One region of the Sulfuriferula nivalis genome, then DNA from elsewhere that is predicted to be linked to it. Evidence: predicted binding sites of a transcription regulator. Region 1 holds the regulator's gene; each other region holds the start of a gene.

Region 1 (3,208 bases):
GGTTTGTTGGGCCCGAATGGCGCGGGTAAGACGACGTGCTTTTACATGATAGTGGGCCTGGTTAAAATTGATGGCGGCTCGATCACATTGGATGGCGCGGATGTGGGAGTGATGCCTATTCATCGCAGGGCTGGTTTGGGTTTGAGTTATTTGCCTCAAGAGGCGTCGATTTTCCGCAAGATGACTGTGGAACAAAATATCCGTGCAATTCTGGAATTGAAACATTACAGTGATGAAGAGATCTCGCAACATTTAGAAAGTTTACTGGCTGATTTGCATGTTGAGCATCTGCGTGATGCCTCTGCGATGAGCTTGTCTGGCGGTGAACGCAGGCGCGTGGAAATTGCGCGTGCGCTGGCAATGAATCCACGTTTTGTACTATTGGATGAGCCTTTTGCGGGGATAGATCCAATTGCGGTGATAGATATCCAGAAGTTGATACGGTTTTTGACGGAGCGTGGCATAGGTATACTGATTACTGATCACAATGTGCGTGAAACCTTGGGTATTTGTGATCGTGCGTATATTATTAATGACGGTACAGTGTTGGCTGCTGGTAATCCTGATGAAATCATCCATAATGAAAGTGTGCGCCGGGTCTATCTGGGCGAGCATTTCAGGCTTTAATTATGAAACAAGGTTTACAACTTAAATTCTCACAGAATCTGACGCTGACGCCGCAGCTGCAGCAGTCTATACGCTTGTTACAGCTGTCGACTCTGGAGCTTAATCAAGAGCTGGAGCTGATGGTGCAGGAGAATCCACTGCTGGAGCGAGTGGACAGTATTGATGATGGTACGCCTCATACGGCGGAGTTTGAGACCACATCAGCAACGCAAGAAAGCGCAAGTGAACAACCTGTTGAAGCGGCGCCACGCGAACTCAATGATTTAGACTGGGATGAAACGCCAAACTATGGTTCGGGTGATGATCTGGATGAGGATTTTGAACCACAGGCTACTGCGCAAGATGAGCCGCCGTTGCGTGACCATTTGTTATGGCAGCTAAATCTGACTCAGTTATCCGAACGCGATAAGCGTTTGGTGGCGTTGTTGATAGACGATTTGAATGAAGCTGGTTATTTAACCCAGACACTGGATGAAATACTGGCGATGCTGCCAGAAGAGCTGGACGTAGATTTAGAAGATTTGCAAATTGCACTCAAACAATTGCAGAACCTCGAGCCTACCGGTGTGGGTGCGCGCGATTTAGCTGAGTGTCTGCTCTTGCAATTACGTGCTTTGCCAGTCGATACGCCGCATTTAGATTTGGCGCAAAAAATCGCAACGCATGAATTGGCCGCGTTGGGCGCGCATGATTATGCAGGTCTAAAGCGCAAGCTGCACTGCGATGATGTGGCATTGGGCGCGGCGCAAAGTCTGATCCAGCAATTGAATCCCCGTCCTGGTGAAGCATTTGGCACGTCGGATACGCGTTATATTATCCCTGATGTGATAGTGAAAAAAGTTAAGGGGCGCTGGGTAGCCAGTTTGAATTCCGAAGCGATGCCCAAGCTGCGTGTTAATCAAATGTATGCTGATATTTTGTCGCGGAACCGGGATGCAAATCATCAGCATCTGTCTGGGCAGCTGCAAGAGGCTAAGTGGCTGATTAAGAACATTATGCAGCGTTTTGATACCATATTGCGGGTAACGCAGTGTATTGTTGACAGGCAAAAGCATTTTTTTGAACATGGTGAAGTTGCCATGCGCCCCTTGGTATTGCGTGAAATTGCTGATATTGTTGAATTGCACGAATCGACTGTGTCGCGAGTCACTACGCAGAAATTCATGATGACACCTCGAGGTATCTTTGAATTAAAATACTTTTTCGGTAGCCATGTGAGCACAGATGCAGGTGGTGCTTGCTCAGCGACGGCAATTCGTGCGTTAATTAAGCAACTGATTAGCGCGGAAAATACTAAGAAGCCTTTATCCGACGGGAAGATAGCGGAGATGCTCGTTCAACAAGGCATTAATGTCGCACGACGGACTATCGCCAAGTATCGGGAATCTTTGCAAATCCCTCCCGCCAACCAGCGCAAAGCGCTATAACCAGCAAGTGAAAGGGAATATCATGAACCTCAAAATTACCGGTCATCATCTGGAAATTACCCCAGCAATTCGTGAATATGTAACTACCAAAATGGAGCGTATCAAACGCCACTTTGATCACGTAATTGATATCAGCGTTATTATGACCGTAGAGAAGCTGAAACACAGTGTTGAGGCGAATGTGCATATGAGCGGGAAAGATATTTTTGTCCAGGCAGAAGACGCAGATATGTACGCAGCGATTGATGCTTTGGCAGATAAACTGGATCGCCAAGTTGTTAAACATAAAGAAAAACACAGTTCTACACATCAAACCAATGGTGGTATTAAACATCAAGTCTTGGTTGAAGAAGAGTAATTCACTCATTCCATGAATCAGTTAGCATCCTTACTTTCCGTTACCCGCATCCTGCTGGATGTGGAGGCGGAGAGTAAAAAACAGTTATTTGAGCAGGTCGGACAGTTGTTACATGCAGAATCATGTATTTCTGAAAAGACTGTGCTGGATAGTTTGTTAGCAAGAGAAAAACTCGGTTCTACCGGTCTGGGGCTAGGCGTTGCCATGCCTCATGGTCGTATCAAAGGACTTAAATCTGCTTCAGGCGTATTCGTCAGATTACGCAATCCCATAGAATTCGATGCCCCTGATCACCTGCCAGTGCGTTTGTTATTCATTTTGTTCGTGCCAGCACAGGCGACTGATTTACATTTGGAAATATTAAGCGAACTGGCACAGTTTTTTAGCAGTAAAACAGTGCGCGATGCGTTGTGTCTCAGTGAAAGTGCTGAAGATGCACTGGCTATTATTAGAAACTGGACACCATGATTAATACCATCCCTGTTAGCAAAATGTTTGCGGATCTTGTCGTGCCCTTGGATTTAACCTGGGTAGCAGGGGAGGAGGGTGGTGATAAGCAGCTTATCGGTGATACCGTACAAAAACCTTCTTTGGCCTTGGTGGGCCATTTGAATTTTGTACATCCGAACCGTGTTCAGGTATTGGGCTGCGCCGAGATGGATTATCTGCGACAGCTGGGAGATGCCGAGTTAGCACAGGCAATCGACAACTTATTCGCCACTGAGCTGGCTGTAGTCATTATTGCGAATGGCGAGAGTGTGCCAGCGCCCTTGTTAGTTGCCGCCCGACGTACTCA
Region 2 (3,208 bases), 710 kb from region 1:
TTCACTCAAACCCACACGTAAAGCGTTGCGTGATGCAAAATTACGGATCGAAGACGTCAAAGGTGTAGTACTGGTTGGCGGTTCCACCCGCATGTTACATATACGTAAGGCAGTAGCCGACTATTTCCAGCAGACCCCTCTAACCAATGTCGACCCTGATCAGGTTGTCGCCCTTGGTGCGGCAATGCAGGCCAATGTACTGGCGGGTAATCGTGGTAACGAAGAATGGTTATTGCTGGATATCAACCCGCTATCGCTGGGTATAGAAACCATGGGCGGATTAGTGGAAAAAATCATCCCACGCAACGCCAGTATCCCGGTTGCACAGGCGCAGGAATTTACCACCTTCAAAGACGGTCAGACCGCCATGAGTTTTCATGTGCTGCAAGGCGAGCGTGAATTAGTGGCAGATTGCCGCTCACTGGCGCGCTTTGAATTACGTGGCATTCCAGCCATGGTTGCGGGTGCAGCACGTATCCGGGTAACGCTGCAAGTCGATGCCGACGGACTGTTAAATGTCAGTGCCCGCGAACAAAGCACGGGGATAGAAACATCTGTTATCGTCAAACCATCATATGGTTTGAGCGACACACAAGTTGCACAAATGCTGCAGGATGCCTACGGCAAAGCAGACATTGACATGCAAGTGCGTATGCTACGCGAAGCACAGGTAGATGCACGACGCCTGCTTGATGCCACTGATGCCGCCATTCATCAGGATGGCGACACATTGCTCTCTCCTGCCGAACGTATCACATTGACAAAAGCCATGCACGCACTGGCAGAAGTGATAGAAACTGGCGATGGTGACAGTTTGAAACCTCTCCGGCAGGCAAGTGATGCGCTCAACCAGGCTACCCAGAATTTCGCTGCCCGGCGCATGGATGCGAGTATACAACGCGCCCTCACCGGACATAAATTAACGGACCTGGAAAGCCACGTTTAGCCCCCACACCTGGAGAAATCGCGATGCCACAGATTACCATACTGCCTCATGACACCCTGTGTCCAGAAGGTGCAACATTCGCTGCCAAAGCAGGTGGTTTCCTGTGTGATGCTCTGCTTAAAAACAATATCGAACTAGAACACGCCTGTGAGAAATCCTGCGCCTGCGCCACTTGCCACGTCATCATTCATGAAGGATATGCCTCACTGACCGCACCTGAAGAAGATGAAGAAGATCAACTCGACAAAGCATGGGGACTCAATCCGCATTCACGTCTGGCCTGCCAGGTCGTGCTACGGCAAACTGACTTACTGGTGGAATTACCACGCTACTCACTCAATCTTGCGCACGAAGAACACTAAGCAAATTGAGTGTCCCTGACACTCAAACTTCGTACCTGCATTACCTCATCATATCTACACTGACAGCCCCTGTTACAAAAACGACAAACCCGACATTCGCCCCAATCCGCCTATAAAAACAAATCATTAAAATATACACAACACATTGAAAAATAAAGACTAAATTAAAAAATATCAAGTTGGCACAGCTATTGCTCAATATGATCTGAAGCACTATTCAACATGCTAACGGAAGCCAATGACATCATGGTAACGATCAACGACACCACACTACGCGATGGCGAACAAACCGCTGGGGTAGCATTCAGCGCAGACGAGAAAATCGCTATTGCCGAAGCGCTTTCGCGTGCAGGTGTACAAGAGTTGGAAATTGGCATTCCAGTGATGGGAACAGCTGAAATTGAATTAATTCAGGCGATAACCCATTTGCATTTACCAGCCAGACTCATGGCATGGGGACGCATGTGCGAATCTGATTTACTTGCTATTGCCCGTTGTAACGTCAACATTGTTAATCTTTCCATTCCAGTGTCGGATGTCCAAATCAAACACAAACTGGGACGTGATCGTGAATGGGTGCTGGAGCAGATACAGGCATTTGTACCACGCGCATTAGACCTTGGTTTTGAAGTATGTGTCGGTGGCGAAGATGCCTCACGCGCAGATAGTGATTTTCTGCTAACCGTAGCTGCAACTGTACAGCAAGCAGGCGCGCAACGCTTTCGCTTTGCAGACACACTAGGCTTGCTTGATCCGTTCGCCACTTATGGACGTCTCAACCTGCTACGTCAGGAAGTCGATATCGACCTTGAAATGCATGCGCATAATGATTTGGGGCTGGCTACTGCCAATACACTGGCAGCCATACTCGCTGGTGCTACTCACGCCAATACAACGGTAAACGGACTAGGTGAACGCGCCGGCAATGCGCCACTGGAAGAAGTCGTCATGTCACTGCGACATCTCTATAGCATCGAGAGCAATATTGATACAACACAATTCCCGCACATCTCACAGCTGGTAGCGGCCGCCTCCGGACGACCTGTTCCAGTGAACAAAAGCATAGTTGGCGATGCAGTTTTCACCCATGAATCAGGCATCCATGTGGATGGCATTATCAAGAACCCACTCAACTACGAAGGCTTCAGCCCGACTGAAGTTGGTCGGGAACACCGCACTGTATTAGGTAAACATTCAGGTTCACATTCAGTCATTGATGCCTACGCCAAGCTTGGGCTAATCCTCAGCGAGCTGGAAGCACATTCGTTGCTAAATATGATACGGATACATGCCATCCTCACCAAATGCACACCCAGCGTCGATGATTTAAAGCGTTTCTATCTAGAAAATGCTGCCTGTACAGGTATGCCATCGTGATTAACGAGAAACCCACCATGACTGCACTGGCTGACAACCCTACCCAAGCAGCCCCACAGGTTGAAGCATTGTCTAAGCCAACCTTATGGGGAATGGTGCACGAGGATATCACCTGTGTATTTGAGCGCGACCCGGCTGCCCGCAATATGCTGGAAGTAGTCAGCCTTTATCCTGGCGTTCATGCACTGCTGCTGTATCGCGTCGCCCATGCATTATGGCGGCGCAAACTACGCTATGGCGGACGCTGTATCAGTTTTATTGCACGCATGCTAACGCAAATCGACATCCATCCGGGCGCAACTATAGGACGCCGTTTTTTCATCGACCACGGCTGCGGCGTTGTCATCGGTGAAACTGCAGAAATTGGCAATGACGTTACCCTGTATCACGGTGTCACTCTTGGTGGTACGACGTGGAATCCTGGCAAACGTCACCCAACACTGAACGATGGCGTAGTAGTAGGTGCCGGGGCAAAGATACTGGGCCCAATCACCATTGGCCAGAATGCCCGCATAGCCGCCAA
Region 3 (3,208 bases), 570 kb from region 1:
TCCAAAGCTGCTCTCACCATGACCTGATTCGGTAACGATTGCGCGGGGTTAGTGCAGATGATCCACAAGGCTTTAATTTCGCCCGCCGCCGCGGCTTCAAACATTTCCATAGCGGATTTACCAGGCGTAGCTGGCACGTCATCGACGCCCCACAGCTTGGCAACTTCCGCTCTGTGTTCAGCATTCGCCATATCGCGGTGTGCCGATAACAGATTTGCCATACCACCCACTTCACGTCCACCCATTGCATTAGGCTGACCCGTCAAAGAGAATGGCCCCGCACCTTCACGCCCAATTTGTCCTGTTGCCAAATGCAAATTGATGAGCGCTGCATTCTTATCGGTACCGTGACTGGATTGATTCAAGCCCTGACAATACATGGATAAGCTGGCAGGCGATTTTCCAAACCAGCGCGCAGCAGTGATGATGTCAGCAGCAGGTACACCGCACACTGCAGCTACCGACTCTGGCGAATATTCTCGCACTGTGGCGCGTAATTCTTCAAAACCATTGGTGTGCGCAGCGATATAGGCGGGATCAACCATATCTTCCCACAACATAACATGCAGCATCGCATTAAATAACGCCACATCTGTGCCGGGCAAAATCGGCAAATGCAAATCGGCTTCACGCGAGGTATCTGTGCGCCGCGGATCGACTACGATAACTTTTAAATCAGGATTGGCTTTACGCGCATCTTCGATGCGGCGATAAATAATAGGGTGAGCAAATGCGGTATTGGAGCCCGCTATCAACAAACACTGGGTGTGTGCAATATCTTCGTAACAGACAGGAGGTGCATCAGCGCCCAATGTAGCCTTATAGCCAGACACCGCGCTGGACATACACAAGCGGGAATTGGTATCAATGTTATTGGTCGCTATCAGACCCTTGGCTAGTTTATTGAATACATAATAATCTTCGGTCGAGAGCTGACCAGAAATGTAGATACCCACAGCATCCGCACCATACGTTTGAATAACGTCGGCGAATTTATTTGCTGCATGATTCAGCGCCACATCCCAAGTGGTACGTGTACGTTCGGCATCGCGGTCAGTACGCAATACAGGGTAAAGCGCACGTGCTGCACCTAGTTGGTCTGACGCAATATTCAACGTCGCACCTTTGGTACATAACCGCCCAAAGTTGGCAGGGTGATCAGGATCACCACGAACACCGGTAATGTGCCCGCCATCAGCTGTAATCAAAACTCCACAACCCACGCCACAATATGGGCAGGCTGAGGCAATCTGAGAGGTTGTTGGCTTAGTATTCATACCAGACACTAAGCAAACCACATGCCAGAAAAAATAATTATTTATTAATCATATAGTTAAAAATAATTTTCTGGATTACACTAAAGTTGCGCTGTCACCACGCACTTTATCAGTGCGACAGCTAAAATTTACGCACCAGCCTCAAGCTGCATGTTTGTTAATAGCGCCAGCATGCCCCCAGTGCGCCATGTCCTCTACTGCGACACCTACCCACCAAAGTGAACCTACACTATCAAAATCCATACCACCAACCACATGTTGCCCACCTGCCAACATAACATTTTTGGCGTAATCTTCAGCCTCACTTAAACACCGGAATACATGCCAAGAAACCACATGATTGTTACTATCGTGGGTAGGCATACGATTTAATTGGGATAGAAATTGGGTATTCATGATGATTTCCTCCATCATTGAGATACAACCCAGTATAGTCAATTCTGCACAATTTGCCATGAACCGAAGTGGTCGAATACAGCCTTATTATTAATTCCCCTGTAAATCAAAAAAGCCAGCTCGCGAGCTGGCTTTTTTGATTTCATACTGATGCTAATTATTGTAATTAGCATCCCGATCATGATGATGACCTTCATGATGCTCATCATACTGATTATCCGCCAGCCCTATATTGACATTCACATTCACAAATTTGCCTGGATCCTGAGGCATAACCGCATTGAACGTACGATCCTGATATCGATAGACTACATTGTACCCACTAATGATCTGATGATAATTATCATGATTGGTGCAATGCTCAACTTGGCGGGGCTGATTATCCACAGGCTGATTCCCTATTTTATCACCCACCATTGCACCCGTTACCGCACCCACCGCTGTTGCAGCAGTACGTCCATTGCCACCACCCACAGTATTACCTAACAAACCACCAACCAAACCACCCAAAATCGCACCGCCATAGCCATGCTCGGCTGTATTATTGCCATCATTAGCGTTGACTGTTTCAGTCCAGCACTCACGACGTGGATCATTCACTTGCTGATAAACAGGCGTGCTGGAAATCACTTGGGCGCGATCATTAAAACTGGTTTGATTATCCGCCCATGCCACATTAGTTACTGCACCAAGCAGCAAAGTTATTAACACCGACTTTTTCATTTTATTCTCCGATTCATAAACACAGATACGTTGTAGATTAATTACTCCCGCGTCGCCCACTATTGCCGCGCTGTTCCATCTGCTGCTGACGACGCTCAAAACCATAACCAAAACCCTCGTTACGTTCAGGTGTGACTTCATTACGTGAGGGTTGCTGCTGTTGATCATCTCGTCCCACGTTCTGTTGACTGTCCCGCCCCGAATAAACATCATTTGACCGGAAATCACGCGCACGACCCATCCCCGCCCATACAGGCATGGAACAGACTATGCACAGCATACCGACAAGTAATTTAGAGTTAGTCATGAGCTACCTTTCTACTTGGGCACAACACTTTGCACCCACATCTGCATCTTAGAACCGATACGTTATTTAAACATTTCTGAAATCAATAAAACTGTAACAACATGTTACTCGGCCAGCCAATGACCAGATTTACCACCTAGCTTTTCATGCAGATGTATCGCGTCCATTCGCATGCCTCTATCCACTGCTTTGCACATATCATAAATAGTAAGCAAGCCAACATTCAACGCAGTCAGCGCCTCCATTTCCACCCCTGTTTTACCTACTGTTTCCACACGGACTTCAGCATCAATCGCACATAGTTCTTGATTTATCGCAAACTCCACATTCACTCTGGTCAACGCCAGCGGGTGACATAAGGGAATTAAATCAGCAGTACGTTTAGCGGCCTGTATCGCGGCAATCCGCGCCACCCCCAATACATCGCCTTTTTTTGCTGAACCTTGTTGTATCATAAGCAAAGTAGCAGGCTGCATCACGATACGACCACGTGCAACTGCAATTC

Evidence for each region. The regulator sigma-54, encoded in region 1, starts transcription at its own class of promoters, with help from an activator protein. The targets are predictions, from matches to a motif close to TGGCACNNTTCCTGCT.
Region 2: nifV (homocitrate synthase) is a predicted target of sigma-54. The motif match lies at 1,489-1,504, and genes of this name have one in related genera.
Region 3: SFSGTM_RS01545 (nitrate reductase) is a predicted target of sigma-54. The motif match lies at 1,289-1,304, and genes of this name have one in related genera.

What each region holds. Positions count from the first base shown of each region.
Region 1 covers NZ_AP021881.1:3,085,902-3,089,109, reverse strand. The annotation lists gene lptB (LPS export ABC transporter ATP-binding protein) at 1-627, shown strand, start outside; gene SFSGTM_RS15210 (RNA polymerase factor sigma-54) at 630-2,054, shown strand; gene hpf (ribosome hibernation-promoting factor, HPF/YfiA family) at 2,077-2,412, shown strand; gene ptsN (PTS IIA-like nitrogen regulatory protein PtsN) at 2,425-2,880, shown strand; gene hprK (HPr(Ser) kinase/phosphatase) at 2,877-3,208, shown strand, end outside.
Region 2 covers NZ_AP021881.1:434,129-437,336, reverse strand. The annotation lists gene hscA (Fe-S protein assembly chaperone HscA) at 1-946, shown strand, start outside; gene fdx (ISC system 2Fe-2S type ferredoxin) at 970-1,308, shown strand; gene nifV (homocitrate synthase) at 1,531-2,685, shown strand; gene cysE (serine O-acetyltransferase) at 2,703-3,208, shown strand, end outside.
Region 3 covers NZ_AP021881.1:295,563-298,770, reverse strand. The annotation lists gene SFSGTM_RS01545 (nitrate reductase) at 1-1,277, opposite strand, end outside; gene SFSGTM_RS01540 (hypothetical protein) at 1,419-1,673, opposite strand; gene SFSGTM_RS01535 (glycine zipper 2TM domain-containing protein) at 1,827-2,396, opposite strand; gene SFSGTM_RS01530 (hypothetical protein) at 2,434-2,703, opposite strand; gene moaC (cyclic pyranopterin monophosphate synthase MoaC) at 2,808-3,208, opposite strand, start outside.